3 regions of the Afifella sp. YEN Y35 genome follow, and region 2 is predicted to be linked to each of the others. Evidence: predicted binding sites of a transcription regulator. Region 2 holds the regulator's gene; each other region holds the start of a gene.

Region 1 (9,759 bases), 560 kb from region 2:
TCGACGAGTTCGGGCTGCAGCATCTCGTCGGCGGTCGCGGCTGGCTCAAATGCGTGCGCTATCCGGCTGAAGACGCGCTGAAAGAGCGCGCGGAACGGATGGCGCGGGATTATGGCGTTCATTACCAGGTGTGGCCGCGCGAAGCGGTGCGCGAGACGCTTGAGACCGACCGTTATTTCGGAGCGCTTCACGATCCGGAACCGTTTCATCTCGACCCGCTCGCCTACAGCCGCGCTCTCTCTGTCGCCGCAGCCGACAGCGGGGCCAGAATCTACGAGGCGAGCCCGGCGACCGGCCTGTCGCGCGAAAACGGCGGCTGGCGCGTCACCACGCCCAAGGGGACGCTTCGCGCGCGCCACGTCGTGCTTGCCGGCAATGCGACGCAGGTCGGCCTCTATCCGCCGCTCGAACACGCCGTCCTGCCGGTCTCGACCTACGTCGTCACCAGCGAACCTCTGGGCGACCGCCTCGACAAGGCGATCCATTTTTCCGGCTGCATCGGCGATACGCGCCGGTCGAGCGACTACTACCGAATCGTCGGCTCTGGCGACGATCGCCGTCTCCTGTGGGGCGGACGCATCACCACGGCGCGCAGCGAGCCGAAAGAGCTTGCGCGAATGCTGACACGGGACATCTTGTCGATTTATCCCCAACTCGGCGCATTCCGCATCGAATATGCCTGGGGTGGCCTCATGGGCTATCAGCGCAACAAAATGCCGGTCATCGGGCTCCTGGCAGGCGCCCGCGATGCCGGTCTTTGGGGCGTGACGGCATTCGGTGGCCATGGCATGGGGGCGACCGCTACGGGCGGCAACCTCATTGCCGCGGCGATTGCCTCAGGCGACGAGAGCTGGCGGGTGTTCGAGCCGTTCCTGCCGGCCTGGATCGACCGTCTCGTCGGTGGCCGCAACATCTTCGGGCAGGCCGCGACGCAATTGGTCTATTGGCAGCTGCGCCTCATGGACCGCTGGCAGGAATCCCGGGGCAGATTGTGAAAATGTCAGGCGGCGCGGGCGCGCTGACCGGGGATCTTTGGCGGCTGGGTGCGCGCCGGCCTCTCGGACTGGGGCGGGAGTTTTTTTCCGTTCGGAGCTGGCGTCTTGAAGACGAGGCCGGCCTCGGAACTCAAGCGGGCCGTGGCGAGAGCCGCGAGCTCGACGCGCAGGAGATTCGCGAAAGCCCGACGTTGCGCGTCCAGACGTTCGAACTCGGCTTCGCTCGTCACCATGCGCCGCACGGCGCGAAGCGTCGTGATATAGGTTCGTGCGGCCTCGTTGAGGGCCGTGCCGTAGGCCTTGGCTGCGAGCTTTCTTCCCGCCCGCAAGGCCGCGCGCTGCTGCGCGATCGCATCCGTGACCATCGCTTCGGCTACAGCCATGGCGTGCAAATGAGCCGCAGAAGAGTTCGCCTGATTGTCCATAAAGGGAGAATGCCGATGACACGGTTAACGTCAGGTTAGCCATGGGCTTTGACCCTACGTCATATCAAAGGTTCATATTCGAACGCTTGCACGCCAGTGGTCTTGACCGTATAGGGCACGCCAATGGCACACGCGGCACTGCGGGGAAGACCGATGGTGTTGGAGGCAGAGAAAATCTATTCGCCAAGCGAAGATGAGCCGTTCATGAACGAGCGCCAGCGCGAATATTTCCGTAAGAAGCTGCAGGCCTGGAAAGAGGAGATTCTGGCCGAGAGCCGGGAGACTCTGCAGGCTTTGCAGCAGGAAAACCAGAATCATCCCGATCTTGCGGATCGGGCATCGTCGGAGACGGACCGCTCGATCGAGCTCCGTGCCCGCGACCGGCAACGCAAGTTGATCGCCAAGATCGATGCTGCGCTGCGGCGGATTGAGGATGGGAGTTACGGATTTTGTGAAGAAACCGGCGAACCGATCAGCCTGAAGCGGCTCGACGCCCGGCCGATCGCCACTTTGTCGGTCGAAGCGCAGGAACGTCATGAGCGTCGGGAAAGGGTTTACCGCGACGACTGAGGTCTGGGCGGAGACGGATTTTTCTTCGAAGGCATGAGAATCAAACACCCGGCTGAGTGATCAGCCGGGTGTTTATGTTTTGGATTGCGCGACAGCGCGGGCACCCTTGCGGGCGTCCAGGGCTCAACGGTTCTTCAGATCGCCTGTCAGCTCGCCCAAAAGGCGCGCCATCTCGTCTTCGAGCTGTTCCTGCTCCGACGCCCATTTGCGCTTCGGCTCGAAGGCCACGACGCTCGCCGATTCGTCGTTTTCAAGATTGGCGGTCGAGCGACGCTCCCGCTGATTCTCGTCGCTTTTCTGACCTGGGATCTCTCGCATCTCTGACGGGGCGGAGAGGGGGGCTGACGCGATCGCAGGCGCTTCCGGTTCGAGCCTTGTTTCGATGCGATCGTCGTCCCGGTGGATTTCCGGCGCTGTTGCCGTCACCGAGATGTCGTCGCCGCCGCTTTCGGCCTTCGAAACCGTCTCAGGTTTTGCTGGTGAAACGCCCGGGCCTTCCGGTTGCGCACCCGCCGTCACCTGTTCGCTCGCGGGAATGCGCGCCGTCACATGGTCGGACAGTGCGCTTTCCAGCTGACTTGCGATGTCTGCAATCGTCGTTGGCTGCGGACGTTCATCTCTTGGGCTTTGGGCATCTCTCGGGCTTTGTGCATCTCTCGGGCTTTGTGCATCTCTCGGGCTCTGGGCCTCGGTCAGTCCGACAGGAGTGCCTTCCCCTTTTTCTCCGGCCAAGGAAATCGTCGGCCAGGTCACATGAGCGGTGGTCGTCTGTGCCTCTCCCTGATCCTCGTTGAGGGCAGGGGGAACGTTGAGCGCGGAGCGGTCTGCTCCAGCCGGTCTCGCATCGGCCGCGTCGCTGCGCTGGGCCGCGATCTCGCCGAAAGCCTCGCCGATTTCCTCTTCAAGCGAGCGGGTATCGGGCTGCGACGTCTCGGTCTTGGCCGGGGCGACCTCTTCGGTTGCTTCCTTCGAAACCCGGCGGATGTTCTGGAAGAAGCTGACGGTCGCCTTTTCGATCGCTGCGGTTTCCTGAGGGGTCGCCACCAGCTCCGGTTTCGGGTCGGCCGGTTCCTGCTCTGCCGGTTCCAGGTCGGCGGATGCTCTGCTGACTGGAGCTTTGTCCTGCTGCGGGACAGCACGCTTTGCAAACGGAAGGGTGTTGGAGGGCGCCTGAACCGCCGGCGTCTCGTCCGGCACCGGCTGTCCCGGTTTCGGGGCGGGACTGAACAGACCCGAAAGCATCCGCGCCCTGAGTGCCGGCGGCATGTCGCCGAAGGGTGTCTCTTGCGCGGCCTTGGTTTCGTCTTTCGAGGCGCCTGCCGGGAGGGTCTGGGCCGGCGCATTCCTTGTCTCGCGGTCTTTCGCAACGGTCCCGTCACGACGCGGCTCTGCCCTGGCGTCCGCGGTCCTGCTTGAAAGCTCTGCCGAGGAGGGAGCCGGGCTGTCGTCCTCGTCCATTCCGAAGCGATAGGCCTCAGGCACGGCGCGCCTCGTGCGAACCGGTTCCGCTTCAGCTTCCGAAACCTCTGCCGCCTCTGGGCGTGGCCTCGAAAGGTTCGGCGCAAGCGGCGCTGCCTGCGCAACGCCATGTCCGGGGCCGTGTTTGGGGCCATATCCGGGCCCATCTCCTGAGGCTCGTCCGAGGGCGGGCGATGGGGCGCGGGATTCGGCCGGGGAAACAGGAATCTGCGCCATCGGCTGCGGTGCACTCGATGTGGGGGGATACTCGCCACTGGTCGGTGCGGGCGGGCGATGCGACGCTTGGTAGTCTGGCATCTGCGGAGCAACCGAAGGACCGCCTGGCCGTCGGGGTGTCGGCTGAGCCGTCGGCCGGCCGCGCACGATCTGCGATTCGACGACGATGTCCGCCGGGCCGCCGATCATCACGAGATGTTCAACCTGGTCGCGCCGGATCAGCAGCAGGCGGCGCTTCTGGTCGACGGCGTGCGTTTCCATGACCTGCAGCCGGGAAACCCGCTGCGCACCGGCGCCGCGCCCCGGAACGATGCCGCGCCGGGTGATCCAGACGACAAGTCCCAGGATGACGAGAAGGACGGCTATGGCGAGGAGAATGGGGCCCGCAAATGCCCCTGTTGAAAGATCGGTTAAACCGCGCATGGACGCCTCCTTGACTTACGCTACACTCAACCCACGCGGTCGATATGGCACGATAGCCCGGATATTAAGGCTTTTCAAACGAAGCTGTGCCTTGCGAGTCAGTTGCGAGCTCTCGTCAAGGCTGTCACAAGTCATGCAAAGGCCTGCGGCGTGGTTCGCCGAATCGGCTAATCTCACTTAATGGCCGTAACCAGCGATCCCATGGCAGACAGGCAGAGCACCGAGGCTGCAGAAGCCGGAGAGCGGCGCGACAGCATGATTCGTATTTTCCTCTTGTCGCTCGGACTTCTCGTCGTGGCAGGCTCTTACCTCTTCGTCCCGCCGGAATGGACCGATACCGTTGTGCTCGTGTGCCTCGGTATCCTTTCAACCGTCGGCGTCATGTGCCTGTTCATGGCGGCCGGGGGCCTCATCCGCTTCGTGCGCTCTCGGGTCGCCGACACGCGCGTGCCGGGTCTTCCCGAACAGCTGTTCGAGGCGATCGGCGAGGGTGCGCTGATCGCCGACAGCGCTGCGGGCGCCATCAAGGCCAACCGTGCCTATTATCGCCTCTATGGTGAGGAGAGCGGCGATCTGCGCTCCATCGAGCGGCTTTTCGCGGAAAGCCCCGATGCTTCGGAGGCGATCTATCGCCTTTCCGGAGCCGCCGAAAAAGGCCGTCGGGCGATGGAAGAGATCCGCATGCCGGGCGGGATCGGCGGGCAGTCCGGTTCGGCGCGCTGGTACCGGGTCAAGGTGAACCCGATTGCCGGGCGCCCGGAGCTCGCTTTGTGGCTCATCTCCGACATCACGCGCGAGCGGGAGCATCAAGAGAACATTTTTCAGGAACTGCAGAACGCGATCGATTATCTCGATCATGCTCCCGCAGGTTTCTTCTCGATGCAGCCGGACGGCCGCATCCGATATGTCAATGCCACCTTGGCGGAGTGGCTCGGCATCGATCTTGCGGATTTCGAGCCGGGGGCGGCAGAGATCGGCGATTTCGTCACGGCCGAGAGCCTGTCGGTTCTGGAGGCTTCGGGTCAGCGCGGCGAAACCGCGACGGAGCGGCTCGAAATCGACCTCGTTCGGGCGAACGGGACACGCAAACCCGTGCGTCTGCTGCACCGCGTGCCGGTTTCGGCCGACGGCACGGTGGGCGCCTCGCGCACGCTCGTTCTGGAAGTGGGGCTTGCCGACGGGGATGCCGGGCTTGCGGCCGAACGGCGGTTCACGCGCTTCTTCAACAACACGCCGATGGCGATCGCCTCCGTCGACCATAGCGGAGCGATCAATCTTTCGAATGCGCGGTTCCTGAAACTCTTCCGCAAGAGCGGTCCCGCCCGCATCGAGCTGACGAGCGTGGTGAAGGCCGCCGACCGCCCTGCGCTCAAGGCCGCCCTGCATGCGGCGATCAACGGTCAAAGCGATATTTCTCCGGTCGACGCGCAGTTTGAGAGCGACGAGGAAAGGAGTGCGCGCTTCTTCGTCAGCCCGATCGTCGAAGGCGAGCCCGGCGAGGACGCGGCGATCGTTTATGCGCTTGAGACGACCGAGCAGAGGGCGCTCGAGGCGCAGTTCGCGCAGAGCCAGAAGATGCAGGCGGTCGGACAGCTCGCCGGTGGCATCGCGCATGACTTCAACAATGTGCTGACCGCCATCATCGGCTTTTCCGACCTGCTTTTGTCGAACCATCGGCCGTCCGACCCGGCGTTCGAAGACATTATGAACATCAAGCAGAACGCCAATCGTGCCGCGGGTCTGGTGCGGCAGCTCTTGGCGTTCTCCCGCCGGCAGACGCTGCAGCCACGCGTCATTCGCCTCGAAGAAGTGTTGTCGGATCTCACCGTGCTGCTGGATCGCCTCCTCGGGGAGACCGTCGAGCTCAAGACGGATCACAAGAGTGGGCTGTGGCCCGTCAAGGCGGACCTCAACCAGCTGGAACAGGTGGTGGTCAATCTCGCCGTCAATGCGCGCGACGCCATGCCGAACGGCGGCATGCTCACGATCCGCGCCAGCAATCTGGAGGAGGCCGAGAGTCATCGCTTCCGCCAGGACGGATTCCGGCCCGCCGATTATGTGCTGATCGAGATCACCGACACCGGCACCGGCATGACGCCGGAGGTGATGGAAAAGATCTTCGAACCGTTCTTTTCGACGAAGGAGATCGGCAAGGGAACCGGCCTCGGCCTTTCCACGGTCTACGGCATCATCAAGCAGACGGACGGATTCATCTTCGTCGACAGCGAGCTTGGAAAAGGCACGACCTTTTCGCTGCTTCTCCCGCGCTATGTGGCGGAGCGGGAAGCGGAGGAGGAGGTGGCCTCGCCAAAGTCCGAGCCGACCGATCTCACCGGCAGCGCCACGATCCTCCTCGTCGAAGACGAAGAGGCCGTGCGCGCCTTCGCCTCTCGCGCGCTCGCCGCGCGCGGCTACGAGGTGCACGAGGCCGCGTCCGGACCGGAGGCGCTTCGCATCATGAAGGACATGGACGGCGCCATCGATCTCGTCGTGTCCGACGTCGTCATGCCCGAGATGGACGGGCCGACGCTCCTGAAAGAGCTGCGCAAGACCAATCCCGCCTTGAAGATCATCTTCGTCTCCGGATATGCCGAGGACGCTTTCGCACGGCATCTGCCCGAGAACGAGGACTTCCACTTCCTCCCGAAGCCGTTCTCGCTCAAGGATCTGGCGATCACGGTGAAGCGTGTCCTGCAGCCTTAACGGGCGGAAAGGTGCCGGGCGGAGGCCGTTCGATTGGATGGGGGCGGATAGGGTGAGCTGACGTTCTCCCTTGCCTGTTCATATGTTTTCGGCGAATCCGCCGGCCGAGAGGTGTGTCACATGCGTTTTCCCGAGCGTCTCCTTCAGGGCTATCAATCGTTCCGCGATGGCCGGCTGCCCATCGAGCAGCATCAATATGCCGAGCTCGCAGAGGTCGGGCAGAGCCCGGAGATCATGGTCATCGGCTGCTGCGATTCGCGGGTTTCGCCGGAAGTCATCTTCGATGCCCGGCCCGGCGAGCTTTTTGTGGTCCGCAATGTGGCCAATCTCGTGCCGCCTTACTCTCCGTCGGCTTCGCAGCACGGTGTTTCCTCGGCGATCGAATTCGCCGTCGAGGCTTTGAAGGTGAAGCACATCGTCGTTCTCGGACATGCCCGCTGCGGCGGCATCCGGGCTTTCGCCGACGATGAGGTGGGACCGCTTTCCCCCGGCGACTTCATCGGCAAGTGGATGTCTTTGATCGCACCGGCCGCCGAAGAGCTCGGCCCGCGCGATGCGGCGCCTCTCGACGACTACCTGCAGCGGCTCGAGCAGGTGTCGGCGGTGAAGACGCTCGACAATCTGATGACGTTTCCGTTCGTGCAACGGCGCGTGGAAGAGGGCTCGCTCCAACTCCATGCGGCCTATTTTGCGGTGGCGACCGGACTTTTGATGGTGCGGCGTCCAGACAGCGACGTCTTCGAGCCCGTAGGTGCCGCAGCGCCGGGAAAGTAGGCTTTCCGGCGCGCGTCTTTTGACCTGCCGAGAGGGGATCCGGCGGTGTTGACGCTATAGAACAAATAGAGTACGAAATTCTCTGAGGAGCGGGTGGTCATCCGCTGAACTTTAGAGGATAGTCCGATGGCGAATCCGTTGCGCGTAGTCGAAGGAGGCAAAGAATCCATGGATCGAACCAAGGCTCTGGACGCTGCTCTCAGCCAGATCGAGCGCTCCTTCGGCAAGGGGTCGATCATGCGGCTCGGCCAGGAGGGGCAGGTCGTCGAGGTTGCCACGATCCCGACCGGTTCGCTCGGACTTGATATCGCGCTCGGTGTCGGCGGTCTGCCGCGCGGGCGTGTGGTCGAGATCTACGGGCCGGAATCCTCGGGCAAGACGACGCTGGCGCTGCACACCGTGGCGCAGGCGCAGAAGAAGGGCGGTATCTGCGGCTTTATCGATGCCGAGCATGCACTCGACCCGATTTATGCGCGCAAACTCGGCGTCAAACTCGATGATCTCCTGATTTCGCAGCCGGATGCCGGCGAGCAGGCACTCGAAATTGCCGATACGCTGGTGCGGTCTGGCGCCATCGACGTGCTTGTCGTCGATTCGGTCGCGGCCCTTACGCCGCGCGCCGAGCTCGAAGGCGAGATGGGCGATTCGTTGCCCGGCATGCAGGCGCGGCTGATGAGCCAGGCGCTCAGAAAGCTGACGGCCTCGATCTCGCGCTCGCATACGATGGTCATCTTCATCAATCAGATCCGCATGAAGATCGGCGTCATGTTCGGCAGCCCGGAAACGACGACGGGCGGCAATGCCTTGAAGTTCTATTCCTCCGTGCGCCTCGATATTCGCCGGATCGGTGCCATCAAGGACCGCGACGAGGTCGTGGGCAACCAGACCCGGGTCAAGGTGGTGAAGAACAAGCTCGCGCCGCCATTCCGGGAGGTTGAGTTCGACATCATGTATGGCGAAGGCATTTCCCATACGGGCGAGCTGCTCGATCTCGGGGTGAAGGCCGGGATCGTCGAAAAGTCCGGATCCTGGTTCTCTTACGACAGCCAGCGTCTCGGTCAGGGCCGGGAAAACGCGAAGAACTTCCTGCGTGAAAACGAGGACGTCGCCAACGCCATTGAAAAGGCGATCCGCGAGAACGCCGGTCTCATTGCAGACGAGCTTCTGGATGGCCCGCGCCAGGAGGATGAGGGTGGCAAGGCAGCGAAGGCCTGAGGCAGGCTCGTCGTTTTATCCTCATCGCTTCGCCGAGATGGGCGAGCGGGCCCGGGATGAGTGAGCAATATTTGTGTTTCTGGAAAGCCCGCTTCTGGCGGGCTTTCTGGTATTTTGGGCTATTGCATCTTCGGTCTTTTTGTTTTCGCCCGTGTGGCTTTTCTGGTGAGGTCGGCAGGGGCGGACCGTCCGGAATGTCACGAGAGGTCGGGCGCGGCCGATGGACGCCGATGTTTGCGGCTGGTCGGCTTCTCACGGGACGAGAGCGGGCATTTGCGGCGGCGTCTCTGACTGACGCATGAGTTGCACGGCTTGCGGCGTTCCGATGTCGTTTGGCGCCGGGTCGAGCCATGTGGACAGTTCTCTGGCCCATCGCTAAAACCACCGCCTGCGGGCTTTCGGTGATCCGGTGACGGTGGTGACCCGACGACAGCCCGGAAATTCCATTACTTCGGTGCCGGCCGTAGATGTTCGGTGGCCATGAGGTCCAACCACAGGTGTTTCGCCAGATGATCGGCGTCAACGAGATCCGCTCTGCGTTCCTCGACTATTTTTCCAAGCACGACCACGAGATCGTCGCTTCCGGCCCGCTCGTGCCCCGCAACGACCCGACCTTGATGTTCACCAATGCGGGCATGGTCCCGTTCAAGGACTTCTTCACGGGGCGGGCGAAGGCTCCGTATCAGCGCGCAGTCACCTCGCAGAAATGCGTGCGGGCGGGCGGCAAGCACAACGATCTCGACAATGTCGGGTACACGGCGCGCCATCACACCTTTTTCGAGATGCTCGGGAATTTTTCCTTCGGGGATTATTTCAAGGAGCGCGCGATCGAGCTTGCCTGGAACCTCGTCACCAAGGAATTCGGGCTCGACCCGAAGCGGCTTCTCGTCACCGTCTATGCCGACGACGAAGAGGCGTTCTCGCTGTGGCGCAAGATTGCGGGTCTGCCTGAAGAAAAG
Region 2 (9,759 bases):
TCATAAGTGCCATTCGCTCCGGCGATGACAGCGCGCTCAAATCTGCAGCCGGCATCTTCGAGGAGTACGGCGTAGAGCTTCTCGATCCCCTTTCAGTTGCACCTGAACTTGCCTGCCCGCCCGGTCTTCTCGTCGAGGGAAGGGTGCCGCTCGATACCGATGAGCTTGCCAAGGCTGCAGAGGCCGCGCGCATGATCGGCGATCTCGATATCGGGCAGGCGGCGGTCGCATGCGGGCGCCGCGTGGTGGCGCTCGAAGGTGCGGAAGGCACCAACGGCCTCTTGTCACGCGTGCGGGAGATGCGCCTGACGAAGCGCATCCCGAGGCATGGCGGGATTCTCGTGAAATGCATGAAGCCGAGCCAGGACCCGAGACTCGATATCCCGACCATAGGCCCGGAGACAGTGGAAATGGCTCGTGAGGCGGGCCTTGACGGAATCGCATGCGAGGCGGGCCGCACCATGCTCGTTGGCCGCGATGAGACGTTCGCGGCCTTTCGTGCAGCCAGGCTCTTTCTCTACGGCATTCGCCGACGCCCATGACCGCGCGTCCGATTCGCATCGCCCTCGTCGTCGGTGAAGCTTCGGGCGATCATCTCGGCGCCGCTCTTCTGAAAGAGATCCGCTCCCGGCATCCCGAGACGGTGTTTTTCGGGGTCGCGGGCGAGCGCATGACGGAGGCTGGCGTCGAGAGCCTGTTCCCGCTCGATGATGTGGCCGTGATGGGCTTTGCCGCGGTCGTTGCACGCCTCCCGCGCATCATCGGGCGTATCCGCGAAACCGCCGCTCATATCGTGGCGGAGCGGCCGGACGTCCTCGTCATCATCGACAGCCCCGGTTTTACGCAAAGCGTCGCAAAGCGTGTTGCGCGGCAGCTGCCCGATCTTCCGATCGTCAATTACGTATCACCCTCCGTCTGGGCCTGGCGGAAGGGGCGGGCGCGCAAGATGGCGCGTTACATCGATCACGTGATGGCCCTGCTGCCGTTCGAGCCGGAGGTCCATAAACGTTTGGGCGGGCCACCTTGCACCTATGTCGGCCACCCGTTGATCGAGAACCGTGAGAAACTTCGCCCGGCGTCTGGAGAAAGGGCCGGCCTCGATGCCGAACCGCACGTTCTCATTCTGCCGGGCAGCCGTCTCAGCGAAGTGAAGCGGCTGATGGAGCCGTTCGGTGAAACGGCGCGCCTGATCGCGCAGTCAAAGCCCGATGTGCGTTTCGTGTTACCGGCCGTCACCCATTTGCGGCCGGAGATCGAAAGGCGCGTGGCGGATTGGCCTGTGAAGGTGGACCTGGTCGTCGGCGAAGAGGCAAAGCTCGCGGCCTTCCGACAGGCGAGCGCCGCGCTCGCGGCGTCTGGAACTGTGACACTCGAGCTTGCGCTCGCCAAAGTGCCGATGGTTGTCGCCTACCGTGTGGAATGGCTGGCGCGCAGCCTCAAATGGCTTTTGAACGTGCACTCGATCGTGCTCGCCAATCTCGTGCTCGGCGACAATACGGTGCCTGAGTTCCTGGACGACGCCGGGTCTCCCGAGGTGCTCGCCCGAGAGATTCTTGCGCTGTTGGAAGAGGGGCCGGCACGCGAGGCGCAGATGTCCGGTTTCGCGCGCCTCGATGCGCTGATGGAAACGCCGGATGGCCAGACGCCGAGCGAGCGAGCGGCGGACATCGTTCTCGACTATGCGCAAAAAGGAAAGGCGGCCAGTGGCCGCCCTTCCAGCATTTCGCAGTGAGGCGAGGAGGCCTCAGGCTGTCCGGTCGGACAGATTGACGTAATCGCGCTTGGGCGAGCCCGTGTAGAGCTGACGCGGACGGCCGATGCGCTGGCTCGGATCCTCGATCATCTCCTTCCACTGGGCGATCCAGCCGACGGTGCGAGCGACGGCAAAAAGGACCGTGAACATCGTCGTCGGGAAGCCGAGCGCCTTCAGCGTGATGCCCGAATAGAAGTCGATGTTCGGGTAGAGCTTCTTTTCCAGGAAATACTCGTCGGTCAGTGCGACGCGTTCGAGCTCCATGGCCACATTCAGAAGCGGATCGTCCTTGACGCCGATTTCTTCGAGAACCTCGTGGCAGGTGCGCTGCATGATGCGCGCGCGCGGGTCGTAGTTTTTGTAAACCCGGTGCCCGAAGCCCATGAGCCGGAATGGGTCGTTCTTGTCCTTCGCACGCCCCACGAACTCCGGAATCCGCTCCGGCGTGCCGATCTCCTGCAGCATGTTGAGGGCGGCCTCATTGGCGCCGCCATGCGCCGGGCCCCAAAGGCAGGCAATGCCCGCAGCGATGCAGGCGAACGGATTGGCGCCCGAGGAGCCGGCAAGGCGGACCGTCGAGGTGGATGCGTTCTGCTCGTGATCGGCGTGGAGGATGAAGATCCGGTCCATGGCGCGCGACAGGATCGGGTCGACCTCGTATTCCTGGCAGGGAACCGCGAAGCACATCCGGAGGAAGTTCGACGCGTAATCGAGGTCGTTCTTCGGATAAACGAACGGCTGGCCGATATGATATTTGTAGGCCATCGCCGCGATGGTCGGCACCTTGGCGATCATCCGCAACGACGCGACCATGCGCTGATACGGATCGGCGATATCGGTGGAGTCGTGATAGAAGGCCGACATTGCACCGACCATGGCCACCATGATCGCCATCGGATGTGCGTCGCGGCGGAAACCCTGGAAGGCGCGCGACATCTGCTCATGCACCATCGTGTGGTGCGTGACCCGGTAGTCGAAGTCCGCTTTCTGCTCCTTCGTCGGCAATTCACCGTAGAGAAGCAGGTAGCAGGTTTCGAGAAAATCGCCGTGTTCGGCAAGCTGCTCGATCGGGTAGCCGCGGTAAAGAAGGGTGCCTTCGTCACCGTCGATGTAGGTGATTTCAGATTCGCAGGCGGCCGTTGAGGTAAAACCAGGATCGTAGGTGAACCGCCCAGTTTCTCGATACAACGATGAGATGTCGACGACCGATGGCCCGATTACTCCCTCGCGAACCGGGAAGTCCCAGTTCTCATTACCGATGCTCAAGGTCGCCTTGGAGTCGCTCATACACTTCACCCCTTTGTGGATCGACACGAGACTCCAGCACGCGCAACTTGGGCTGCGCCTCCCCCCGGAAGAGTCCGCGTCGTGGATGTTTAGCTGTCCGAGTGCTATCGGCTTTTGCGCTGCACCGCAAGATGAGAGCGGGCGCTGAGCTTACGTGAAGGGCAGGGCGTTGCCTGACACGGCAGCGCCCCACCGGAAGCTTACGCAGCGCTCGCCTGATCGCCGATGCGGGCGAGCGTCTCGTCGCGTCCAAGGGCAAGCATCACGTCGAAAATCCCCGGCGAGGACGTCGAACCTGTCAGTGCGGCGCGCAGCGGCTGTGCGAGCTTGCCGAGCTTGACGCCCTCCGATTCTGCGAGAGTGCGGACCGCTTCTTCCAGGGGCTCGGTCTCCCATGCGCAATGGCCGAGGGCATCGCGCAGAAGACCGAGGCGACGGCGAGCATCGTCGTCGAGAAGGCCTTCTGCCTTGGTGTCGAGCGTCAATGGCCGCGCCGCAAACAGGAAGGCCGCGTTGTTGGCCAGTTCGACCAGCGTCTTCGCACGCTCTTTGAGACCCGGCATGAGTTGCATGAGCTGCGAACGCTGCGCCGCACTCAACTCTGCGGGAAATGCCGGCGGCGTCTCCATCTCCGGGAGAATCTTGAGCATATCGGCGACGAGTCGCTCGTCGTCCGCCTGGCGGATATAATGCCCGTTCAGATTTTGCAGTTTGACGAAGTCGAAGCGCGCCGCGCCCTTGCCGATCGCGTCGAGATCGAACCATTCCGTCGCCTGCTCGGAGGAGAAGATCTCCTCGTCGCCATGGCCCCAGCCGAGGCGTGCGAGATAGTTGCGGAGCGCCTCAGGCAGGTAGCCCATCGCCCGATACGCTTCGACGCCGAGCGCCCCATGACGTTTGGAGAGTTTGGCGCCGTCCGGACCGTGAATGAGCGGGATATGCGCCCATTGCGGCACCTGCCATCCGAGCGCTTCGTAGATGATGCCCTGTCTGGCGGCATTGGTGAGATGATCGTCGCCGCGAATGACGTGCGTGACGCCCATATCGTGATCGTCGACGACGACGGCCAGCATGTAGGTGGGCGTTCCGTCCGAGCGCAGGATGATGAAATCGTCGAGGTCGCGGTTCGGGAACGTGACGCGGCCCTGAACGTGATCCTCGATGACCGTCTCTCCGTCCTGCGGAGCCTTGATGCGGATGACCGGCTTGATGCCTTCCGGCGCTTCGGACGGATCGCGGTCGCGCCAGCGCCCATCATAGCGGGGAGGGCGCCCCTCGGCGCGTGCCGTCTCGCGCATCTCCGCCAGCTCTTCCTGGGAGGCATAGCAGCGATAGGCATGGCCGCTCTCAACGAGCTGCCAGGCCACCTCTGCATGGCGGTCCATGCGGGCAAATTGTGAGATCGGTTCACCGTCCCAATCGAGGCCGAGCCAGGAGAGCCCGTCCAGGATGGCCGCAATGGCAGCATCGGTCGAGCGCTGGCGATCGGTGTCCTCGATCCTGAGCAGCATTTTACCGCCGCGGCCCCGCGCATAGAGCCAGTTGAAGAGCGCCGTGCGTGCGCCGCCAATGTGCAAAAAGCCGGTTGGCGAGGGAGCAAAGCGGGTAATCGGATGAGATGACATGGTGGTTTTGGCTGGCAAAAGGGCGGGGCGATTGGTGGATGCCCGGCCCGCGTGTAAGATGGGCTCGGTCTAGCCACAGCGCCGGGTGCTTGCAAGCATGGAACCGAGCGGCGGACAGTCAAGCGCGGCGGATGGGGAGCGGCCTTCGCAGGACGATCGCCGTATCGAAGGCTTCTTGCCGCCTGGCCGGCTCAGGCGCTTCGGCTACGGCGTGGCGTCTCACACCGCGCATCTCAGAGCACAGGCTGCCCGCGATTTCGAGGAGCGGCGCGGCTTTCTCTTCCTGGCTGTCGGCTTTTCTTGTGGCGCGGCCGCCTATTTCATTTTGCCGCGCGAGCCTTTGCTTTCCGCGCTTCTGCCCGCAGCCTTGGCTGCGGCGGGTGCCGCATGCCTCGCGTGGTGGCGCGGTGGTGGCGCCTATCCGTTGGTGTTCCTCGCCTGTTTTCTGGCCGGGATGTCCGCAGGCAAGCTTCGCGTTGAAAGCCTTCGCGCGCCGGTGCTCGAACATCCGTTGAGCAGTGAAGTGACCGGCCGAGTGGTGGCTGTCGAAACCCGCGCTGAACGAACGCCGCGGGTGGTCCTCGACCAGGTGCGCATTGAGCGTCTTTCTGCCGAAGAGACGCCACACAGGGTCCGGCTTACCTTGCGCACCGATCTGCCGCCAACCGGTGCAACGGTGAAGGGGGCGGCGCGGCTGGCACCGCTGCCGGGCCCGGCGATCCCCGGGGGCTACGATCCTGCTCGGGCGGCGTTTTTCGATGGGATCGGCGCATCCGGTTTTGTCTTCGGCACTCTGACGGTCGTCGAACCACCGAGCGGCGTCCATCTGTTCCTGGCGATTGCGGCCATCCGCCGAGCGATCGCAGAGCGGATCACCGACGCGGTGGCAGGCCCGCCCGCTGCGATCGCGGCAGCGCTTCTCGTCGGCGATCGCGGCAAGATCGCGGATGCGGACGTCGACGCTCTGCGGATCGCGGGTCTTGCGCATATTCTTGCGATTTCGGGCCTGCATATGATGCTGATCGCCGGCACGGCCTTCTGGCTCGTGCGTGCGGTGCTGGCGTTGTCGGAACATATGGCGCTCGTTCTCCCGATTCGAAAAATCGCAGCGGCCGTCGCGCTCGCAGTCGGCGCCTTCTATTTGTCGATCTCCGGCGGCAACGTGGCGACGATCCGCGCCTTCGTGATGCTTGCGGTCATGCTGACGGCCGTCTTTCTGGATCGTCCTGCTCTCTCGCTGCGCAACCTCGCGATTGCAGCTTTCGTGGTCGTCGCGCTCCAGCCTGAGAGTGTGCTCGAACCGGGCTTCCAGATGTCCTTTCTGGCCGTCGCCGCCTTGGTGGCGGCCTGGGAAGCCTGGCGCGACCGTCCGCGCCAGGATCTTGCTGAACCCGCCCGCGGGCTCATGCGACTTCTCCGCAGGCCTGTCGTGGCGATCGGTGCCGTCGGCTTGACCACGCTCGTCGCCGGTCTGGCCACATCGCCGTTCGCGGCTTTCCATTTCGGACGGCTCGCGTCCTACTCGCTCCTCGGCAATCTCATTGCGATGCCGCTCGTCTCGCTCATCGTGATGCCGGCGGGGCTCATCAGCCTGATTGCGATGCCGTTCGGTCTGGAAACCGTGCCGTTGACCGTCATGGCCTGGGGCATCGATCTCGTCCTCGCTTCGGCGCATTTCGTAGCGTCATTGTCGGGCGCCACCGTTATCGTCCCGCCGTTTCCCGCGATCGCGCTCATTCTGATGTGCGGCGGGCTTCTGTGGCTCAGCCTCTGGCGATCGCAGCTGCGCCTCTACGGCGTCGCGCCACTCTTGCTGGGGGCGCTGCTTGCGTGGCTTCTCGGCGCCAGGCCCGACCTTCTGGTGGATGAGGCGGGGAGGGCGGTTGCTGCCCGTGACGTCGCCGGACACCTCCAAATCGTTGGCGCGCGGCAAGGCTCTTTCCTTGACGATGTCTGGCGCGAGGGCGAGCCGGAGGCGGAAGCCGCGGGAACGTCAGGCTTTCGTTGCGACGCCGAAGCCTGCGTTCTGGAGATGCCCGAAGGACTGACCCTCTCGCGCGTCACCGATCCGGTGGCCTTTTCGGAAGATTGCCGCCGCGCCGAGATTATCGTCACGCAACTGCGCGCGCCGAGAGATTGCGCGGCGCGCATCGTCATCGACCGCTCCGCGCTCGCCACCCATGGAGCGCACGCGCTTTTTATGGAGAGCAAACACCCGGACGGTGTAGCTCCGCACCTTGAACTTCGCACATCACGCCCATCCATCCGGCGACCGTGGCAGGGGTCGCCGGCACTCAGATGACGTCGAGGCCAGAAAGGCTGAGAAGCGCTCAGTAGCGGCGCAAAAGCCCCACGAGGCGACCCTGGATGCGGACCCTGTCCGGACCGAAGATGCGGGTCTCGTAGGCGGGATTGGCAGCCTCGAGCGCAATCGATGCACCTTTGCGGCGCAGACGCTTCAAGGTCGCCTCTTCGTCGTCGATCAGCGCCACCACCACATCTCCGCTGTCGGCACTGTCCTGACGACGGATGACCACGGTGTCCCCGTCGAGAATGCCGGCCTCGATCATGGAATCGCCGCGCACCTCGAGCGCGAAATGCTCGCCCTTCGAAAGGAGGTCCGGCGGCACGACGATGGAATGGCTCTGGTTCTGAATGGCGGAGATCGGAACGCCGGCTGCAATCCGCCCCATGACCGGGACGCTCGCGCCTCGCTCACTCTCTTCGAACGCTTCTTCCTCAACGGGTTGTGGCGCCTTGCCGAGCCGGCCTTCGATCACGCTCGGCGTGAAGCCACGCTGCTGCGGTCGCCCGAAACTCGGATTGACCGCGTCGGGAAGGCGCAGAACTTCCAGCGCGCGTGCCCGATTCGGCAGCCGCTTGATGAAGCCACGCTCCTCCAGGGCGGTGATGAGGCGATGAATTCCGGATTTCGACTTCAGATCGAGCGCGTCCTTCATCTCGTCGAACGAGGGCGGCACGCCCGATTCCTTCAGTCTTTCATTGATGAAGAGCAGAAGCTCGAGCTGCTTCTTTGTCAGCATTGCCGTCCCCTCGCGATGCGAGTCGCGTCTCGTGTACAAATCACGAACGCACACTACCTGTTCATGGCGTGTTCCACAAGCCTTGGGGGCCGCGCGCGGGTTTACGAGAGGGCTTGCGCGAGATCGATGACGGCAACCACATCGCCCGTCCGGGCCGCCGGAGCAAAGGGAGGGCGAATGATGAGGGCGTCCGAACGGGCAAGCGTCGCAAGAAGAGACGAATCCTGCTCGTCAGCGACCGTGACGGCTGTCCGTCCCTGCCATTCGACGAAGCGCGCCCGCAGATATTGCTGGCGGTTGCCGACCTCGGGCAACGCTGCTGCAAGCGGCAACAGGCGCGTTGGCTCGCTGCCTTCGGCGCCCTGCATCGCCCCGATAAGAGGCTTCAGAAAGACGAGTGCGCAAATGAGGGCGGAGACGGGGTTTCCGGGCAGGCCGAGCACCCGGGTGCGCCCGAGCGTACCGAACATGACCGGTTTGCCCGGCCGCATGGCGACCCGCCAGAAATCGACCTTGAGACCTTGTTCGGCGAGCGCCGGCTGGACGAGATCGTGGTCGCCGACCGAGGCGCCGCCGATCACCACCAGGATATCGGCATCCGCCGCGCCTGCTGCAGCATTGGCAATCGCCTGTTTGTCGTCGACGGCGACGCCGAGATCCCGTGCGAGACCGCCACAGGCCGCAACCATCGAGGCAATCGCCGCGCCGTTCGAAGAGACGATCTGATCTGGGCCTGGCTCTTCTCCGGGCTCGACGAGTTCGTCGCCGGTCGAAAGGATGGCCACGATTGGCCTCTGGCGTACCGGAACGATTGCATGGTTCATCGCTGCGGCAAGCGCAGTTTCGCGCGTTCCGATCCGGCGTCCGGCATGAAGAAGCGTCTCGCCCTCCCGGAAGTCGAAGGCCGCGGCGCGTATGTGTCGGCCTGACGCCACAGGCTCCAGAACCTCGATGCGGTCGCCGTCGGCGCGGGCGTTTTCCTGAATGAGGATGGCATCGGCCCCGTCGGGGACAGGCGCTCCCGTGAAGATGCGAACCGTCTCGCCCGTCCCGAGCATCCCGGCAAAATGGTAGCCCGCGCGTGCTTCGCCGATCTGGCGCAGCCATGCGCCTGAGGGCGTATCCTCAGCGCGTACGGCATAGCCATCCATCGCAGACGCACGGAACGGCGGTTGGTTACGTCTCGCTGCAAGATCGCGCGCAAGCACCCGGCCGCGTGCTTCCGTCAGGGGGACACTCTCTTCCCCGAGGCGCGTGACGCCTTTGAGCATACGGGCAACGGCATCCTCGACGGAAATCAGGCTCATGGGTCGGAACGCCAATCGCCGGAAACGCCGCCGCTCTTCTCCTCCAGGCGAATATCGCCAATCGTCATGGCCCGGTCGACGGCCTTCGCCATGTCGTAGATGGTGAGACAGGCGACGGAAACCGCTGTGAGCGCTTCCATTTCGACCCCCGTCTTGGCATTCACACGTGCCATCGCCCGAACGCGGAGCCCGGGAAGCTTCTCGTCGGGCAGAATATCGACGGCGATCTTCGACAAAGCCAGAGGATGACAGAGCGGGATGAGATCGGAAGTGCGCTTGGCCGCCATCACGCCGGCAATGCGCGCGGTCGCGATGACGTCGCCCTTCTTCATGTCCCCCTCGCGAATGAGGCGCAGCGTCTCCGACGCCATGCGAACGCTTCCGCTCGCGACGGCGATGCGCGTCGTCACCGCCTTGTCTCCGACATCGACCATTTCCGCGCGCCCATCTTCAGAAAGATGGGTGAGGTGATCTTTCATCCGGTGGCCTGCGGAGCCGGTGAGGCGAGGAGCCGACGGGTTGCCTCGGCCACGTCGTCGGAGCGCATCAGGCTTTCGCCGACGAGGAAGGCGTGGATGCGGCAGGCTTTCAGGCGAGCGATATCAGCGGGCGAAAAAATACCGCTTTCTCCGACAATTAGCCGATCTTCCGGAATCAGTTTCGCAAGCCGTTCGGAGGTCGCCAGATCGGTGTGAAAGCTGCGCAGATCCCGGTTGTTGATCCCGATCATTGGCGAAGCGAGG
Region 3 (9,759 bases), 270 kb from region 2:
TCGCTCTACGCCTTCGCAGTCGAGGCGGAAAAGGTCGCCGATATCGTGCAAGAGGCGACGCTCGGGGAGATCCGTCTGACCTGGTGGCGCGATTCGCTCGACCTGGCGGTGGCGGGGCAGGCGAGCGGCTCGCCGATCGTCGATCGGCTGGCTTTGGCGCTGCGAGAAAAAGGACTTTCGGCCGACGCCCTTGCCGCACTTACGGAAGCGCGGCACGGAGACCTTTACGCCGATCCTCCTGCGACACTTGCCGATCTCGAAGGGAGAATGGGGGAGACGCAGTCGAGCCTCTTTCAGCTGGGGGGATTGTTTCTGGGCGGAGAGGCCAGTGAGCTTGCCGAGGCGGCGGGGCATGCGGGCATTGCCTATGGCGTCGCCATGAGCCTCTGGGACAGCGCACGCGCGCGGGCGAGGGGGCGTCTCGTCATTCCCGCCGAGCTTCTCCAGAGGGTGGGGCTCTCTCCGGAGGAGGTCTATTCCGCCGAAGTGAAACAGCTCGTCGCGCCAATCGACGAACTCGTCGCCTTCGGGCGCATGCACCGAAGCCGCGCGGCCGCAGCGCTGAAGCAGGTTCGCAGGGAGGCCCGAACGGCCTTTCTGCCATTGAAAGCCGCGGATGTCCTGCTTGCCCGAATCGGGCGGGATCCAGCCAGATTCGTCACGTCTCCTCAGCGGATGCCTGCGCTCAGCGTCCTGAGCCGGATGGTGTTTGCCGGTTTCGGCAAGGGCCGCTGATCCACCTGAGCTTCACGGAAGACGCTTCGCGTCTCAGGCGGGCTTCCGCAACTCGTTGGCCGCAAGCCATCTCGTAAAATCGGCGAGTGCGCGTGCAGCGAGCGTGCGCTTACGTGCCACGCCGCGCTCCTTGCCCTTCATTCTGCGTCCGTCCTCGTCTTTTGTGGGCGCCTCGATGTCCGGGAAAAGGCCGAAATTGACGTTCATCGGCTGAAAGTCGCCGTTCTCCTTATCCACGAGATTGCGGCCGGTAATGTGGGCGAGGAGCGCTCCGTGGGCTGTCGTATCCGGAGGCAGAGCCGGTTGATCGCCAAGTGCCTCAGCGGCCGCGAAGCGGCCGGCGAGAAGCCCGATGGAGGCCGATTCGACATAGCCTTCGCAGCCGGTGATCTGGCCGGCGAAACGAATGTGGGGTTGCACCTTCAGGCGCATCGTCTCGTCGAGGATTTTTGGTGAGCGCAGAAACGTATTGCGGTGAATGCCGCCGAGCCGCGCGAATTCAGCATTCTCCAAAGCCGGAATCATTCGGAAAATACGGGTCTGTTCGCCGTATTTCATTTTGGTCTGGAAGCCGACCATATTGAACAACGTGCCCTGCTTGTTGTCCTGGCGGAGCTGCACCACAGCCCACGGCTTCTCCTCGGGTTTGTGCCGATTGGTGAGGCCGACCGGCTTCATCGGACCCCAGCGCAGGGTTTCGGCTCCGCGCGCCGCCATCACCTCGATCGGAAGACAACCTTCGAAATAGGCCGTGTCCTTTTCCCATTCGCGGAAATCGGCCGTCTCCGCCTGAAGCAGCGCCTCGATGAAGGCCTCGTACTGGGCGCGGTCCATCGGACAGTTCAGGTAGGCGGCCGTGTCACCGCCGGGCCCGGGTTTGTCGTAGCGGGACTGCATCCAGGCGATATCCATGTTGATGCTGTCGCGATGGATGATCGGTGCGATTGCGTCGAAAAAGGCAAGCTGGTCTTCGCCCGTCGCTTCGCGGATTGCGGTCGCGAGCGCGCCGCTCGTCAAAGGGCCGGTGGCGATGATGGTCGGCTGGTCGGGATTGGGCAGGCCGGAGATCTCGCCGCGTTCAATCCGGATCAAGGGGTGATCGGCAATGGCCTGTGTTACAGCTTCGGAGAAACCGTCGCGATCGACAGCAAGCGCCGAGCCCGCAGGCAATTGATGGCGGTCGGCCGCGCGCATGATGAGTGAACCCGCGGCTCGCATCTCCGCATGCAGGACACCGACGGCGTTGCTCGTGGAATCGTCGGAGCGGAACGAGTTCGAACAGACGAGCTCGGCGAGACCGTCGCTTTTGTGGGCCGGCGTCTCGACCTCGGGCCGCATTTCGTGCAGCACGACGGCGATGCCGGCTTCGGCGATCTGCCAGGCGGCTTCGCAGCCGGCGAGGCCGCCGCCGATAACATGGATGGGTCTCGTCATTTCGTGTCTCTCAGCTTCTGCTGCTTCGTTCGTCGCTGGGGGGAAATATGTCGAATGCAACGCTTCACGCCCGTGCATGTTGACGCTTGCCAACGAGATCGCAAGGGGAGAGGCAGGGTGCCTGCGCGAATCCATATGATGCTTGTCAGGCAGCGCAACAATAGCCGTCCAAGGCGACAAAACGGGGATTGAGATGGCCGGAAGCTCGAAGAAGGCAATTTATGCGGCGCTTGTCGGAAACCTGGCGATCGCCATCACGAAGTTCGGCGCCGCCGCCTATACGGGCTCCTCGGCGATGCTGTCTGAAGGCATCCATTCGGTTGTCGATACCGGCAACCAGGGGCTTCTTCTCTATGGGATGAAGCGGGCGTCTCGTCCGGCGGATCGCGCGCATCCCTTCGGCTACAGCGCGGAGATCTATTTCTGGGCCTTCGTGGTGGCGATCCTGATCTTTGCGGTTGGCGCTGGCGTCTCCGTCTATGAGGGCGTGCACAAGATCGCCGACGCCAACGAGATCACGTCTCCGTTCGTCAATTACATCGTTCTGTCGTTGGCGATCGTGTTCGAAGGTGCGTCGTGGACCGTTGCCTACCGTGAGTTTCGCAACCAGAGGAACGAAGGGCACAATTTCTTCGAGGCCGTTCGGCATTCCAAGGATCCCACCGTTTTCACGGTGCTTTACGAAGATACTGCCGCCCTCCTTGGTCTCGTCGTCGCGTTGATCGGCGTGTTCCTCGCCAGCTATCTCGATCTTCCGTGGCTCGATGGTGCCGCCTCGATCGGGATCGGCATCATTCTTGGTACGACCGCAATCCTTCTCGCGATCGAAACCAAAGGCCTCTTGATCGGGGAATCGGCGGCACCGGAAACGGTCGCCACGGTGCGCGAGATCGTCGAGGGAGAGGAGGGCGTGCGTGCGCTGAACGAGCTCAGGACATTGCACCGCGGGCCCAATGACATCCTGCTGGCGCTCTCGGTCGACTTTGAGGACGATATGCCGGCCGGGCGCGTCGAAGCCGCCATCACGCGTCTGGAAAAGGCCATCAAGGCACGCATTCCGACAATCCGCCGTCTCTTCATCGAGGTGCAATCTGCAGGGGATCACAAAATCGCGGTGGAGGAAGAACGCCGGAGCGGTGCTGCGTCGCACTGAGGCGAGGAGCGGCCAGATGCGACAGAATAGCGAGCTTACCTTAGAATTGATCTAAGTCAAAAGTAGCCCATCCCCCGCTGCTAGAGTTGGCCCGCGACCTGAGGCAGCGATCTGGGTCGCGGGCCTTGAACGCCAAAAGCCACGAGCCGACCCGACGGTCGCCGGTCGTGCTCGCCTTGACGTCTCATATCCCGTGGCTCTCTCGCAAATGAATGGAGAGCGCGATGACACGTTTGCTGGTCTCGCTCCTACTTACGGCCGGGCTAGGCACTGCGGCCTATGCTGCGGACGACCAGAAATTGATGGAAGACGCCAACGGCTTCTTCGATCCGATTCCGACGATGGTGCAGGCCCCCGAAAACAACGCCATCACCCGCGAGAAGGTCGAACTCGGCAAGATGCTGTATTTCGATCCGCGGTTGTCTTCTTCTCACCTTCTGAGCTGCAACACCTGCCACAATCTCGGCCTGGCCGGGACGGACCTGCAGCCGACTTCTGTCGGACACGGCTGGCAGCGCGGGCCCCGCAATGCGCCGACGGTTCTCAACTCCGTCTTCAACATCGCCCAGTTCTGGGACGGACGGGCGGAAGATCTGAAAGCGCAAGCCGTCGGGCCGATGCAGGCGGCGGTGGAGATGAACTCCACCCCTGATGAGGTGGTTGCGGTTCTGAACAGCATGCCTGAGTACAAGGATCGCTTCGACGTCGTGTTTTCAGGCGACGAGGATCCGATCACTCTCGACAATGTCGCAAAGGCGATCGAGGCCTTTGAGGTGACGCTGGTGACGCCGGCTTCCCGCTTCGATCAATTCCTCGACGGCAACGCGAATGCCCTGAACGACAAGGAGAAGCACGGTCTCTCCTTGTTCATGGATAAGGGCTGCGTGTCCTGCCATTCCGGCGTGAATGTCGGTGGTCAGGATTATTTCCCGTTCGGCGTCGTGGAAAAGCCGGGTGCGGACATCCTTCCGCCGGACGACAAGGGCCGCTTTGCGGTGACGCATACGGCAACGGATGAATATGTCTTCCGTGCCGGCACATTGCGGAATATCGCGCTGACCGCGCCTTATTTCCACAGTGGCCAGGTCTGGAGCCTGCGTCAGGCGGTGCAGGTGATGGCGACGGCCCAGCTTGGCACAGAGCTCACCGAGGATGAGGTCGATTCCATGGTGGCGTTCCTGCACACGCTGACGGGCGAGCAGCCGCAGGTCGATTATCCGATCCTGCCGGCGAGCACGGACGAGACCCCGCGTCCGGTGCTGACCGTTCCGGGACAGGAAAACAACTGAGCCAAACGTTTTCCGAAAGGCCCAACCCTGGGCACATGAGCGAAGGGCCGCGTGAGCGGCCCTTCATTTTGTCTGCTGTTTCTCTGTCGACCCGAAATCAGAACGGGATTTCGTCGTCGAGGTCGTCCTTGAAGGAGCCGCGGCCACCTTCCATCGGACCGGAGGAGCCGAAATCCGAACGTCCGCCCCGGTCGGAGGAGGGGGCGTCATAGCTGCCACCGCCGCCGCCGGCACGCGTGTCGAGCATGGTGAGGGCCGAATTGAAGCCCTGCAACACGACCTCGGTCGTGAAGCGTTTCTGGCCCGACTGGTCTTCCCATTCGCGCGTCTGCAGCTGGCCTTCGAGATAGACCTTCGAGCCCTTCCGCAGATATTGCTCGGCGATCTTTGCCAGACCTTCGTTGAAGATCACCACGCGGTGCCATTCGGTGCGCTCGCGCCGTTCTCCGGAATTGCGGTCGCGCCAGCTCTCAGACGTCGCGACCCGCAGATTGACCACCGGACGGCCATCGTTCAGGCGCCGGATTTCGGGATCGGCCCCGAGATTGCCGATCAAGATGACTTTGTTGACGCTGCCGGCCATGAAATTCTCCCTCGTTTCTGGAGCCGCCGAGAGCGGCCAAAGGTTGCCCCTTTTCACTCAAGCGCCGCCGAACTGTAAACGGGCCCCTGCAAAGACGCTTGTCGCGGAATGCCGTTCACTGTATGTTCCTTGCCGATATCACGCAAGATCATCGGACGAGGGGCGAGCCTATGGAACAGAGACTGAGTGTCGTGACGCTGGGCGTTGTCGACCTGTCACGCGCGCGGCAGTTTTATGAAGATGGGCTCGGCTGGCAACGTGCGAATGCCCACGAGGAAGTGGTGTTCTATGATTTGAACGGTTTCGTTCTGGCGCTCTATCCGCGGACGTCGCTGGCGGCCGATGCCAAAGTCGACCCGGACGGGTCCGGATTTTCGGGCATCACGCTGGCCTTCAATGCGAGAAGTCGCGAAGAGGTCGACGTCGTCTTGAAGGAGGCGGAGGCGGCGGGAGCCGAGGTCGTCAAAACGGCCGAGGAAGTCTTCTGGGGCGGATATTCGGGCTATTTTGCCGATCCCGACGGGCATTTGTGGGAGGTTGCGCACAACCCGTTTTGGACAATCGATGTGGATGGGCGTGTCCTTCTTGGCGAATGATCGGCGTCCGAGAGCGCACATATCGCGAAGCGGGAAGGACGGGGTTTTTCCATCACTCCGGCTGCACTAAATAAGCATCGGGCGAGCCCGCCCGCATCACCATCCTCCGGAACGGCCATGACGGATCCGCAAAAGACGCTCTCCGTGCGGGGCGCGCGCGAACACAATCTCAAAAACGTCGATCTCGATCTGCCGCGAGACAGTCTGATCGTGATGACGGGCCTTTCTGGCTCGGGCAAATCCTCGCTCGCCTTCGATACCATCTATGCCGAGGGACAGCGGCGCTATGTCGAGTCGCTGTCGGCTTATGCGCGCCAGTTTCTGGAGATGATGCAAAAGCCGGACGTCGACCAGATCGACGGCCTGTCACCGGCAATTTCGATCGAGCAGAAGACGACGTCGCGCAATCCCCGTTCCACCGTCGGCACGGTGACGGAAATCTACGATTATATGCGGCTCTTGTTTGCGCGCGTCGGTGTTCCTTATTCGCCGGCGACGGGTTTGCCGATCGAAAGCCAGACGGTCAGCCAGATGGTCGATCGCATTCTGGCTTTGCCGGAGGGAACGCGGCTTTATCTGCTCGCGCCGGTGGTGCGTGGCCGCAAGGGCGAATTCCGCAAGGATCTCGCCGAATATATGAAACGTGGTTTTCAGCGCGCGCGGATCGACGGAACCTTCTATGAGATCGCCGAGGCGCCGGCGCTCGACAAGAAGCTGAAGCACGACGTCGATATCGTCGTCGATCGTGTCGTCGTGCGAGCGGATGCCGGAAGCCGGCTTGCCGATTCTCTGGAGACGGCTCTGCGACTTGCCGATGGCATCGCCGTCGCCGAGTTCGCGGATATGGGCGAAGGCGGGAAGCCGCCGGCACCGATCGTGTTTTCGGAAAAGTTTGCCTGTCCCGTCTCCGGCTTCACGATCCCCGAGATCGAGCCGCGACTGTTTTCGTTCAACAATCCCTTCGGCGCCTGTCCGACCTGCGACGGTCTCGGATCGGAACTGCGCATCGATCCCGATCTCGTGGTTCCCGATCCGCGCTTGAGCCTGCGCAAGGGGGCGATCCACCCTTGGGCGAAATCGAGCTCGCCTTATTATCTGCAGACGCTCGAGGGGCTCGCCCAGCATTACGGCTTCAGCCTGACGGTTCCGTTCGAGGAGCTGCCGGAAAATGCCCGCCAGGCCATCCTGTATGGCACCGGCAAGGATAAGGTCGCTCTCGTCTACGACGACGGGCTCAGAAAATATCAGGCGAAGAAGACCTTCGAGGGCATCATCCCGAACCTGGAGCGGCGCTGGAAGGAAACCGATTCCGCCTGGATGCGCGAGGAGATCGGCAAGTACATGTCTTCGACGCCATGCGCGTCCTGCAACGGCCTGCGGCTGAAGCCGGAAGCGCTCGCGGTGAAGATCGCAAGCCTCAACATCGGCGAGGTGTCGCATTTTTCGATCCGCGAGGCGAACCGCTGGTTCACGGAATTGCCGGAAAAGCTGAGCGGAAAGCAGAATGAGATCGCGCTGCGCATTCTCAAGGAAATTCGCGAGCGCCTTCGCTTTCTCGACGATGTCGGGCTCGATTATCTGACCTTGTCGCGCAATTCCGGGTCGTTGTCGGGCGGCGAGAGCCAGCGCATCCGGCTCGCCTCCCAGATCGGTTCGGGCTTGACCGGCGTTCTCTATGTGCTGGACGAGCCGTCGATCGGTCTGCATCAGCGCGACAATGCCCGGCTCCTGGAGACCCTCAAGCATCTGCGTTACCTCGGCAATACCGTCATTGTCGTCGAGCACGACGAGGATGCGATCATGGCCGCCGACCATGTCGTCGATGTGGGGCCCGGCGCGGGCATCCATGGCGGCGAGGTGGTGGCGGAGGGCACGCCCGGCGATATCATGGCAAGTCCGGCCTCGCTCACGGGCCAGTACCTGTCCGGCGCGCGGGCGATCGAGGTCCCGGAGACGCGCCGCAAGGCTGCCAAGAAGCGCTGGCTGAAGCTCGTCGGCGCGACGGGCAACAATCTCAAGGATGTTACGGCGAAAATTCCGCTCGGCACCTTCACCTGCGTGACCGGCGTCTCGGGCGGGGGCAAGTCGACGCTTCTCATCGACACGCTCTATAAGGCGGTCGCGCGACGCCTCAACGGTGCGCGCGAACAGGCCGCGCCGCATGCGGAGCTTGCCGGGCTCGAGCATCTCGACAAGGTGATCGACATCGATCAATCGCCGATCGGGCGCACGCCGCGTTCCAATCCCGCGACTTATACGGGGGCGTTCACCCCGATCCGCGAATGGTTTGCGGGGCTTCCGGAGGCGAAGGCGCGCGGCTACCAGCCGGGCCGTTTTTCGTTCAACGTCAAGGGTGGACGCTGCGAGGCCTGCCAGGGCGACGGCGTCGTCAAGATCGAGATGCACTTCCTGCCGGACGTCTATGTCACCTGCGATGTCTGCCACGGCAAACGCTACAATCGCGAGACTTTGGAAGTCACATTCAAGGAGAAGTCTATCGCGGACGTCCTCGACATGACGGTCGAGGAAGGCGTCGGCTTCTTCCAGGCGATCCCCGCCGTGCGCGACAAACTGAAGACGCTGGCGCGCGTGGGGCTTGGCTATGTGCGCATCGGCCAGCAGGCGACGACGCTTTCCGGCGGCGAAGCGCAGCGCGTGAAGCTTGCGAAAGAACTGTCGAAACGCGCGACCGGACGCACCCTCTACATCCTCGACGAGCCGACCACGGGTCTGCATTTCCACGATGTGGCGAAGCTTCTGGAAGTGCTGCACGAGCTGGTGGAGCAGGGCAATACGGTGGCGGTGATCGAGCACAATCTCGATGTCATCAAGACGGCCGATTACATCATCGATCTCGGGCCGGAGGGTGGCGACGGCGGCGGCGAGATCGTGGTGGCCGGGACGCCGGAAGAGGTGGTGGCGGAGCCGCGGAGCTACACAGGTCAGTTTCTGAAGCCAATTCTGGAACGTGGCATGCGGCGCTCGGAAGCCGCGGAATAGCGCGTCCGGCGACGAGGCGCACGATTCTCCGCTCCGCAGGCATTCTGATGTTCCGCCGGAAACCCTTCGGCCTCGAAGTGCTGCTCGTTCATCCAGGTGGCCCGTTCTGGGCGAAGAAGGATGACGGCGCCTGGTCGATCCCCAAAGGGCTGCGAGAAGACGGGGAGGCTGCGGAGGTGGCCGCCCGACGCGAGTTTGCTGAAGAAACAGGATGCGTGCCCGCGGGCGTGCTCCTTTGGCTCGGCGAGTTCAGGCAGGCAGGTGGCAAGCGTGTCGAAGTCTTCGCGCTTGAGGGAGATTTCGACCTCGGCGCGTTCAAGAGCAATGTCTTTGAAATGGAATGGCCGCCGCATTCGGGACGAAGACGGGCCTTTCCCGAGGCCGATCGCGCTGGGTGGTTTTCCCTCGAGGCGGCGCGAAGCAAGATCCTCAAAAGCCAGCAGCCAATCCTCGCTGCCTTGGAAGACGTGATGTGAGCGGCTGGCATGCGCCCCTGCGGGGTGTGCGTCGCCTTCGCAGCGTTTCAGCCATTGCGGTCCTCTTGCCGGGCCCCCGTGGCTCTTTTGCTTCAAAGGCTCTGCAGTCGCCTCGGCGCGTTGCGTCGCCGTGACGGCGAACCCATGATGGGCAAGCGCGTTGGCCGCAGGGGGGTGAGGGGGAATCGCTGTGACAGAAAGACGAGAGCGGCGATTGCCAGAAAAGAGACGACGAGGCTCATCCTCAGGGCGTAGCCCGCCGGGGCTGCGAAGTTTCCTGACGCGGCTTTACGAGGGCGATAGCCGGCGTGCCCATCATTTTCGCGCAGGGCTTTTGATCTTCGACTGCGCGACCCTCCTGTTCGTCGTCGTCACGTCTTTCGTCCCGTATTCGCGCCCGCTCATGTGGTTCGATTTCGGACTGGGCCTCGTCATCCTGACAGACTTTCTGGCCCGGCTCTTCATCAGCCGGCATCGCCTTTCGGATCTCACC

What was found. The regulator LexA, encoded in region 2, represses DNA repair genes until DNA is damaged. The targets are predictions, from matches to a motif close to TGTTCNNNNTGTGTTCNG.
Region 1: recA (recombinase RecA) is a predicted target of LexA. The motif match lies at 7,643-7,660, and genes of this name have one in related genera.
Region 3: ACK8CP_RS05000 (single-stranded DNA-binding protein) is a predicted target of LexA. The motif match lies at 5,307-5,324, and genes of this name have one in related genera.

The regions. Positions count from the first base shown of each region.
Region 1 is NZ_CP180203.1:734,444-744,202, forward strand. It holds gene ACK8CP_RS03505 (NAD(P)/FAD-dependent oxidoreductase) at 1-995, shown strand, start outside; gene ACK8CP_RS03510 (hypothetical protein) at 1,001-1,378, opposite strand; gene dksA (RNA polymerase-binding protein DksA) at 1,574-1,990, shown strand; gene ACK8CP_RS03520 (hypothetical protein) at 2,114-3,955, opposite strand; gene ACK8CP_RS03525 (hypothetical protein) at 3,881-4,087, shown strand; gene cckA (cell cycle histidine kinase CckA) at 4,310-6,811, shown strand; gene ACK8CP_RS03535 (carbonic anhydrase) at 6,932-7,585, shown strand; gene recA (recombinase RecA) at 7,712-8,800, shown strand; gene alaS (alanine--tRNA ligase) at 9,310-9,759, shown strand, end outside.
Region 2 is NZ_CP180203.1:1,293,171-1,302,929, reverse strand. It holds gene ACK8CP_RS06295 (LpxI family protein) at 1-542, shown strand, start outside; gene lpxB (lipid-A-disaccharide synthase) at 539-1,732, shown strand; gene gltA (citrate synthase) at 1,745-3,040, opposite strand; gene gltX (glutamate--tRNA ligase) at 3,241-4,665, opposite strand; gene ACK8CP_RS06275 (ComEC/Rec2 family competence protein) at 4,763-6,967, shown strand; gene lexA (transcriptional repressor LexA) at 6,996-7,709, opposite strand; gene glp (gephyrin-like molybdotransferase Glp) at 7,811-9,016, opposite strand; gene moaC (cyclic pyranopterin monophosphate synthase MoaC) at 9,013-9,495, opposite strand; gene trpC (indole-3-glycerol phosphate synthase TrpC) at 9,492-9,759, opposite strand, start outside.
Region 3 is NZ_CP180203.1:1,027,345-1,037,103, forward strand. It holds gene ACK8CP_RS04980 (phytoene/squalene synthase family protein) at 1-735, shown strand, start outside; gene trmFO (methylenetetrahydrofolate--tRNA-(uracil(54)-C(5))-methyltransferase (FADH(2)-oxidizing) TrmFO) at 769-2,169, opposite strand; gene ACK8CP_RS04990 (cation diffusion facilitator family transporter) at 2,363-3,322, shown strand; gene ACK8CP_RS04995 (cytochrome-c peroxidase) at 3,547-4,611, shown strand; gene ACK8CP_RS05000 (single-stranded DNA-binding protein) at 4,709-5,194, opposite strand; gene ACK8CP_RS05005 (VOC family protein) at 5,365-5,790, shown strand; gene uvrA (excinuclease ABC subunit UvrA) at 5,908-8,790, shown strand; gene ACK8CP_RS05015 (NUDIX domain-containing protein) at 8,838-9,266, shown strand; gene ACK8CP_RS05020 (potassium channel family protein) at 9,532-9,759, shown strand, end outside.